2 regions of the Gilliamella sp. B2824 genome follow, and region 2 is predicted to be linked to the other one. Evidence: riboswitches for the same ligand, from Rfam matches in the RefSeq annotation. Region 2 holds a riboswitch; the other holds the start of a gene.
The links. A riboswitch is a leader RNA that binds a small molecule or an ion and turns the genes downstream of it on or off. The one in region 2 is predicted to bind thiamine pyrophosphate.

Region 1 (4,445 bases), on a different contig from region 2:
TTACCTCATCCCAAAGCTGATGCAAAAAAATAATTAGCAAAAAACAGAGCATAAATAAATTAGGAATAAATTATGAGTAAACCGATTGTATTTAGTGGTGCACAACCTTCAGGAGAACTAACACTTGGCAACTATTTAGGTGCTTTAAAAAATTGGGTTGCGCTACAAAACGAATATGACTGCATTTACTGTATTGTCAATCAACATGCGATAACCGTAAGACAAGATCCACAAAAATTACGCAAAGCAACGCTAGATACAATGGCATTATATTTGGCATGCGGAATTGATCCACAAAAGAGCACTATATTTGTACAATCTCATGTTCCTGCCCATGCAGAATTAGGCTGGGCGTTAAACTGCTATACCTATTTTGGTGAACTTAGCCGCATGACGCAATTTAAGGATAAATCATCACGTCATTCAGAAAACATCAACGCAGGTCTATTTGATTATCCTGTACTTATGGCTGCTGATATTTTGCTATATCAAGCCAATTTAGTACCGGTTGGCGATGATCAGAAACAACACCTTGAGCTAACACGTGATATTGCTATGCGATTTAATGCACTTTATGGTGATGTTTTTACTGTACCAGAGCCATTTATTGCTAAAGTTGGTGCAAGAGTGATGTCATTACAAGAACCAACCAAAAAAATGTCTAAATCTGATGAAAACCGCAATAACGTGATCGGCCTACTTGAAAATCCAAAAGATGTGGAGAAAAAGATCAAACGTGCGATGACCGATTCTGACGAGCCACCAGTAGTTCGCTATGACTTAAAAAATAAAGTCGGCGTTTCTAATTTATTAGATATTTTAACTGGCGTTACAGGTAAACCGGTAGCAGAGCTTGAAAAAGAGTTTGAAGGAAAGATGTATGGTCATTTGAAAACGGAAGTAGCAACGCAAGTGATCGATATGTTAACAACATTACAAGCCCGTTATCATGAGTATCGCAACGATGAAAATTATCTATTTTCTATTATGCGTGAAGGCGCTGAAAAAGCGCGCGCTAAAGCCGAGCCGACCTTGAAAAAAGTATACGATGTAATCGGTTTTGTTTAATAGCGAGTCGAATAAATAGCACGAATTAAGGGTAAACTTAAACAATATTAATTGACATAAGTACGCTTGTCATAAGATGGCAAGCGTAGTAAAGTCATTTAACGATGATAGGTCTGTTATGAAGATTATTATTCTAGGTGCAGGACAAACCGGCAGTGCATTAGCTGAGTATCTGGTTACCGAAAAACAAAACGATGTTACTGTCGTTGATGAAGATCATGACAAACTGCAATCACTACAAGAACGCTTTGATTTACAAGTTATTTTAGGAAAATCTTCATACCCTCAGGTATTAGAAAGCGCCGGTGCCGAATCCGCTGATATGCTTGTTGCTGTAACCAATTCTGATGAAGTTAACATGATGGCCTGTCAAATTGGTCATGTCATGTTTAAAATACCGCAAAAAGTTGCCCGTATTCGAGCACCTGAATATAACGACGAAAAATATCCCTTCTTTAACAAAGATTGTATTAATATTGACCACATCATCGCACCCGAAAATTTAATCACTAATCATGTCAGCCGGTTAGTACAATATCCAGGCGCTTTACAATTTGCCTCTTTTTATGATAATCGTGTCTGTCTGGTTGCAGTCACTGCTTATTATGGCGGTGCATTAGTGGGCAGTGAATTATCTGAACTAAAAGAGCATTTACCGCATGTAGAAGCTCGAGTGGTTGCGATATATCGAAAAAATCGTTTTATTCGCCCAATCGGTTCAACCTTAATTGAAGCGGGTGATATGGTCTATTTTATTACCCCTCCGGTGAACATAAAAGCCGTAACAAGTGAATTACAACGCTTAGAAAAGCCCTATAAACGTATCATTATTAGTGGCGGAGGCGGTGTTGCTGTCGCTCTAGCCAAACGCTTAGAAAACGATTATCAAGTAAAGTTAATTGAACGTAATGCTCAACGAGCTGAGTTTATTGCTGAACAGTTGGTCAATACAACCGTATTACATGGCGAATCTTCAGACCAAGAACTCCTCTCACAAGAACAGGTAGAATTAACCGATCTCTTTATCGCTGTCACCAGTGATGATGAATCTAACATTATGTCATCAATGCTGGCTAAACGAATGGGCGCTAAAAAAGTGATTGTTTTGATTCAACGGCAAGCTTACCTAGAATTGATCAATGATAGTGTGATTGATATTGCTATTTCACCACAGCATGCCACAATCTCTGAGCTTTTAAGCCATGTAAGACAAACGGGTATCGTCAAAGTCGTTTCACTCAGACAAGGGGAATCCGAAATTATTGAAGTTGTGGCGAAAGGCAATAGTGATACATCAAAACTTGTTGGTAAAAATATCAATGGATTAAAATTACCTTCAGCTGCAACAATTGGTGCAGTAGTACGAGGTGAAGATGTGATTATTGTTAATACTGATTTAACTATTGAAGATAATGACCACTTAATCATCTTTTTACCTGATAGAAAAGCCATAACCGATATTGAAAGATTATTACAATAATCTTGTTTAAAACTGATACTCAGTTCATAATACACAAATTGTTTTGACTCGGGGTGTTTTTTGTTTGATACAAAAAACTGAGATTTTACCCGTTGAACCTGATCTGGATTATACCAGCGTAGGGAAGTCTAAGCCGTTAACCTTCTGATTGGCAAATTCTTCCTAACCTGTTATAAGTTGTATTAATCGTTAAGGAAAGAATATGTCAGAGATAAAAACCTTTCAGGCTGAGCACGCCACACCATTTATTCACCTTGTTAAGCAGCAACGCCCATTAGTGCATTGCATCACCAATGAGGTCGTGCAAAATTTTACCGCCAATATCTTACTGGCAATTGGTGCATCGCCAGCGATGATTATTGCCAAACAAGAAGTGAAATCATTTGTCGATATTGCCAATAGCTTATTAATTAATATTGGAACACTGCATAGCAATATTGCTGAAAGTATGCTGTTAGCTGCCGAACAAGCCCAACAAAGCCGAACACGCTGGGTGCTTGATCCGGTTGCCGTTGGACCTGCCTTAGCTTATCGCACTGATATCGCTCAACAATTATTAAAATACCAACCTACAGCGATTCGGGGTAATGCCTCTGAAATTTTAGCGCTAAATGGCGAACATTCTTCTTCTAAAGGTACCGATAGCCAAGATTCGACAACGGTTGCATTAACGGCAGCTCAACAATTGGCTCGTCGTTATCAAACCATTGTCGCCATGACAGGCGATATTGACTATATCACTGACGGCGAGAACACCTATCGCATTGCGGGTGGAGATATTGCATTAACGTCTGTTACCGGTACAGGTTGTTCATTATCCGCGATGGTTGCTGCGTTTATTGCTTGTGGTGCTGATAGTTTAGCTGCCACAGCCAGTGCTTGTTATATGATGAAAAAAGCTGGTGAGCGAGCCAATAAACAGCAAGGACTAGGCAGTTTTGCTGTGTCGCTTATCGATCAGCTTTCACTTTTTGTTGATGGTTCAAAATAGGGCAAGCAGATGAAAAAACAACTCGATTTAACCCTCTATTTAGTGCTCGATCCGCAATTGTGTGGCGGTATTCAAGGTATGCTTAATACCACCAAAATTGCCATCGAAAATGGTGTAACTACCGTACAATTAAGATCAGAACAAGAACTATCAGGTAAAGATTGGTATCATGCAGCTATGCAGCTCAAACACCTTTTAAAAGACACACCAGTACCGCTACTTATTAATGATCATGTCGATATCGCATTAGCGATAGACGCTGACGGCGTACATATTGGACAGCGTGATCTACCTGTTGCCGTTACTCGTCAATTAATCGGTGCAAATAAATGGCTCGGCTTTTCTGTTAGTAATCAACAACAACTTGATGCCGTTGAATGGCAATTGGTTGATTATTTGGGTATTGGGCCAATCTTCCCAACTTCAACCAAAAAAGATGCGGCCTCCGCCATAGGTACTGCACAATTAGCTGAACTTGTGAAACTCAAACAGTGTCCTGCGGTTGCCATTGGCGGAATTGGTTTATCCAATGTCACTGAGGTCATAAAAACTGGTATTGAAGGTGTCGCAGTAGTATCCGCTATTTGTGGTCAAGCAGATATTGCTAATGCCAGTCAATCGCTACTGACCAAAATTCAACAAGCAAGATAGGAAATCAAAGAATGACAACAGTTGCATTAACCATTGCCGGCTCCGATCCTAGCGGTGGCGCGGGTATACAAGCAGATTTGAAAACCTTTTCGGCGTTAGGTGCTTATGGCATGTCAGTGATCACCGCATTAACCGCACAAAGCACGCAAGGCGTCGATGCTGTTTTACCTGTCTCGCCTGAATTTGTAGAAGCCCAATTTAATACTCTGTATCAGGATATCAATATTGATAGTGTAAAAATGGGCATGTTAATGA
Region 2 (4,445 bases):
AAATAAATAAACTCCCAATCAAAATGATGACATAACTGATCAATGATAAATAGTAAGGAATCGGAACTTGATAAGTTTGATGAACAAATCGAATATGCATTTTTTTGATTCGATTTATTCTTTGCATGATGATAAGAAAACCAATACAACAAATTAGTTGCAAAAAAGAAAGTAACACGGCTTGTATAAGATCAAAATCACGTATCGACTGATATATTGCTACCTCAATAGTGGTATATTTTGGCCCGCCGCCAAGAGCTAACACGATTGCAAAACTTGAAAAACATAACATAAAAATCAGTGCTGCCATTGGTAAGATTTGTCGACGCAATAATGGCCATTCAACTAACTTAAAAAAAGTAAAAGCAGAAAAATTTAACTGAGCAGCTAACTGTTTTTGTTCGATAGGAACACTTTTTAAGGATTGATAAAACAAACAACAAGCATAAGGAAAATTTAAAAACACATGGGCTAATAATATACCTTTCAAACCATAAATTGATAATTCAATTGGTAGGTTCAAAAATTGAAAAATTAACGAAACGATACCATGCTGACCATACACTGAAAGCAAACCAGTAACCACAACTAAAGTTGGTAAAATAAAGGTAACCGGCATTATTTTGATGAGTAATCCCTGACATGGAAAGTCTACCATAGCTAATGCTTTCGCCATCAATACTGCCAATATGATGGCTAAACAAGTTGATAAACCAGCTTGCAAAACTGTTACCCAAATAATATGCAGTAAATAATGATCAAAATAGATGCTTATATTATCGGTTCGAATTGCAAATCCCCAAAGCGCAATAAGTGCCGTGCCTAATATGAGCAAAATCAAACCAACAGCACTGATACCTGGAATTAAGGATTGAAATTTCAATATTCGTTCCGATGACATTATTTACTGACAGCAACTTGCCATTCACGCACCCACGATTTCTGATTTAATTCAACTTGCTTTGCATCAAATTCAAGGGCTTTTTTCACTGTATCAATCTGTTGATAAGCTGCTGGCAAATCGGTTTTTATGATTGGATACATGACATTTTTTTCAGCAAATTGACGTTGAATCTCGGGTGTTAATAAATAATGTAAAAATTGGCGAGCTAACTCTGGTTGTTGTGTATATTTTACAATGGCAGCCACTTCAACTTGACGATAATGCCCCTCATCAAAAATGGCGGCAGCAAAACGATGATCGTTATCAGAAATTATATGTGCAACAGGGGAAGTGCTGTAACTTAATACTAAATCTGCTTCATTTTTCAAAAACATGCCGTAAGATTCGCTCCAACCTTTTGTTACTGTTACGGTATTTTTAGCTATTTTTTGCCATGCTTGCGCAGCATCATCACCATAAACTTTTTTAACCCACAGCAGCAAACCTAATCCAGGCGTGCTAGTTCTAGGATCTTGATAAATGATTTTCCAATGATCTTTATTGTCAACTAACTGTTGCATAGATCGCGGTGGATTTTTTATCTTCTGTTTATTATAAATAAAGGCAAAATAACCGAAGTCATATGGCATAAACTCATTATCCCACCAGTCAGTATAGAGATTATCGGGTTTGTCGATCTGATGTGGAATAAAAATATTCGTTAATTTTGCTTGCTCAAGTAGATTATTATCCAACCCTAAAACAACATCAGCATTGGTTTTATCACCTTCAAGCTGAATACGATTTAAAATTGAAACACCATCACCTAACGTAATTACTTCTAGCTGACAATGACATTGAGCTTCAAAACCCTGTTTGATAGCTTCTCCAGGCCCCCACTCCGACATAAACGAATTATAGCTATATATTGTTAAAGTCGGTTGCTGTGCGCCAGAAAAATGCGACCAAAACAATGATATAAATAGAACAGTTGATAACAACAATTGACGAAACATTTTGCCTCCAAATAGCAAGAAAAAGACAAAAGGTTTGAGCAGATATAATAACTCAAATCCCTCCGCTGGCATGATCCAGTTCAGGTTCGACGGGTTATGTTAACACAACTAACACTCTCAGCCCATTAGGGCACCCCGTTGAGAACAGCATTAGTGTAGTCGGTGAAGGCTTAATTGTAAATAGTTGTTACTCACTGTTGCCATTCAAACTTCTTTGCCATTTTAGAATAAATTAACTTAAACTTACCAGTGTTGATCTTATATTGCTCTCCTTTACAAAATTCCGGTTTAGGATCTTTTATTAGTCCAGCTTCATCACCATATTCATGTTCATCATCATAATAGTCAGTCACATAATGTTTTAGGTTTATCGTTAAATCCTTATTAACCGAAAATTCAATAAAACAACTCACATCCTCATAAGAATATTGACTATCCAAAAGCACCGCATCAAGCAATTTACCTTGTTCATCATAACTAGCTAGTTGAATATTGAGTAATGGGGTATCAGATATCCCATACCAATTATAAATAATCACTTAAAGACAATTATTCCGCATAAAACCACCTAATTCGTAATAACGAATTCCTTCATGAAAGGGAATAAATTCATAGGACGTATTTTGGATCGGGAAATCAATCTCTTGCTCATTTAAAGGTCAAGTGAGTTTTGCATACTTATCCAAAAGGACATTTTCACCATGATTATTTGATTTATAGTATTTTATCAATTGTGAGGAGGTTATCGGTAGTTTGAGCTCTTGCAGATTGTTATGGTCTTGGGCAAATGCCAAAGTTGAAAAGACAAAAAGCATTGACAATCAGTTAGTTAAATAAATTTTGGCACATGTTTTCTTTTTATTTTTTTCTATTTTATAGTTAAGTTAATCTATCACCCTTAAATTAAAAAATTTTTGTTTATAAAAAAATTAGCTATTTACTTGTCCTTAACTAATCCCACAGTGACAATTTATCAATTTATCAGTATTATATTGGGCATTTTATTTTAATTGATTAGGTTCAGTGTGAATATTCAACAACTATTAACACAACGTGTTTCCCAAGCAATGATTATGGCCGGTGCTGATAAAAACTGTGACGCTTTAATCAAGCAATCCGCTAAAGTTCAATTTGGTGATTATCAAGCAAATGGTATCATGTCTACCGCTAAAAAATTGGGAATGCCACCACGCGCATTAGCTGAAAAAGTTTTACAACATCTTGATATTGATGATATTGCCGATAAAGTGGAAATCGCTGGGCCGGGTTTTATTAATATCTTCTTAAAAAATAGTTGGATTGCTGAACAAAACGAAGTCGCGCTAAGTAGTGATAAACTCAATATTACTTTACCCGCCAAACCTCAAACTATTGTGGTTGATTACTCGGCACCCAATGTTGCTAAAGAGATGCACGTCGGTCATCTACGCTCAACCATTATTGGTGATGCCAGTGTACGAGTATTAAGCTTTCTTGGTCATAATGTTATCCGTGCCAACCATGTTGGAGATTGGGGAACCCAATTTGGGATGTTAATTGCCTATCTTGAAAAAATGGAAAATGAACATGCCAACGACATGGAGCTTTCAGATTTAGAATCGTTCTATCGCGCAGCTAAAAAACATTACGATGAAGACGAAGCCTTTGCCGAAAAAGCCCGTAATTATGTAGTAAAACTTCAAGGTGGTGACAAATATTGCCGTGAAATGTGGCGAAAATTGGTTGATATCACCATGACGCAAAATATTGCCACATATAAACGCCTTAATGTCACATTATCGATTGAAGATACAATGGGCGAAAGCATCTATAACAGCATGCTACCAGGCATTGTTGCCGATCTAAAACAGAAAAAATTAGCGGTTGAAAGTGACGGTGCAATCGTTGTATTTTTAGATGAATATAAAAATAAAGAAGGCGAACCCATGGGCGTTATCATCCAAAAACGTGATGGTGGCTATCTTTATGCAACAACCGACATTGCCTGTGTTAAATATCGTTATGAAACACTTCATGCTGAACGTATTTTATATTATACCGATTCACGTCAACATCAACATTTAGAACAAGTTTGGGATATCGTGCATAAAGCGAAATATGTACCAGAATCCTTAAAACTTGAGCATCACATGTTTGGTATGATGTTAGGTAAAGATGGCAAGCCGTTTAAGACGCGTTCTGGTGACACTGTTAAATTAAATGATCTACTTGATGAAGCGACAGAACGAGCGACTACTTTAATTCGAAATAAAAATCCAGACTTAACCGATACTGAGCTTGCCCAAGTGGTTGACGCTGTAGCAATAGGTGCGGTCAAATATGCTGATCTTTCCAAAAATCGTACCACCGATTATGTGTTTGATTGGGATAATATGTTGTCATTTGAGGGAAATACGGCCCCTTATTTACAATATGCTTATACGCGCGTGCTTTCTGTATTTAGAAAATCAAATATCAGCGAAGACAGCTTAAGCGGCACTATTAATTTAGGTACGGATAAAGAGCGAGCATTAGCGATTCGATTAATACAATTTGATGAAACTGTA

Region 1: it holds a riboswitch for thiamine pyrophosphate, as region 2 does, so the genes downstream of both, thiM (hydroxyethylthiazole kinase) here and thiB (thiamine ABC transporter substrate binding subunit) in region 2, are expected to answer to the same signal.

What each region holds. Positions count from the first base shown of each region.
Region 1 covers NZ_JAFNON010000001.1:221,627-226,071, reverse strand. The annotation lists gene J3U56_RS01045 (phosphoglycolate phosphatase) at 1-33, shown strand, start outside; gene trpS (tryptophan--tRNA ligase) at 73-1,068, shown strand; gene trkA (Trk system potassium transporter TrkA) at 1,145-2,548, shown strand; TPP riboswitch at 2,588-2,690, shown strand; gene thiM (hydroxyethylthiazole kinase) at 2,751-3,539, shown strand; gene thiE (thiamine phosphate synthase) at 3,549-4,190, shown strand; gene thiD (bifunctional hydroxymethylpyrimidine kinase/phosphomethylpyrimidine kinase) at 4,202-4,445, shown strand, end outside.
Region 2 covers NZ_JAFNON010000004.1:21,423-25,867, reverse strand. The annotation lists gene thiP (thiamine/thiamine pyrophosphate ABC transporter permease) at 1-883, opposite strand, end outside; gene thiB (thiamine ABC transporter substrate binding subunit) at 901-1,899, opposite strand; TPP riboswitch at 1,939-2,047, opposite strand; gene J3U56_RS04920 (hypothetical protein) at 2,091-2,438, opposite strand; gene argS (arginine--tRNA ligase) at 2,925-4,445, shown strand, end outside.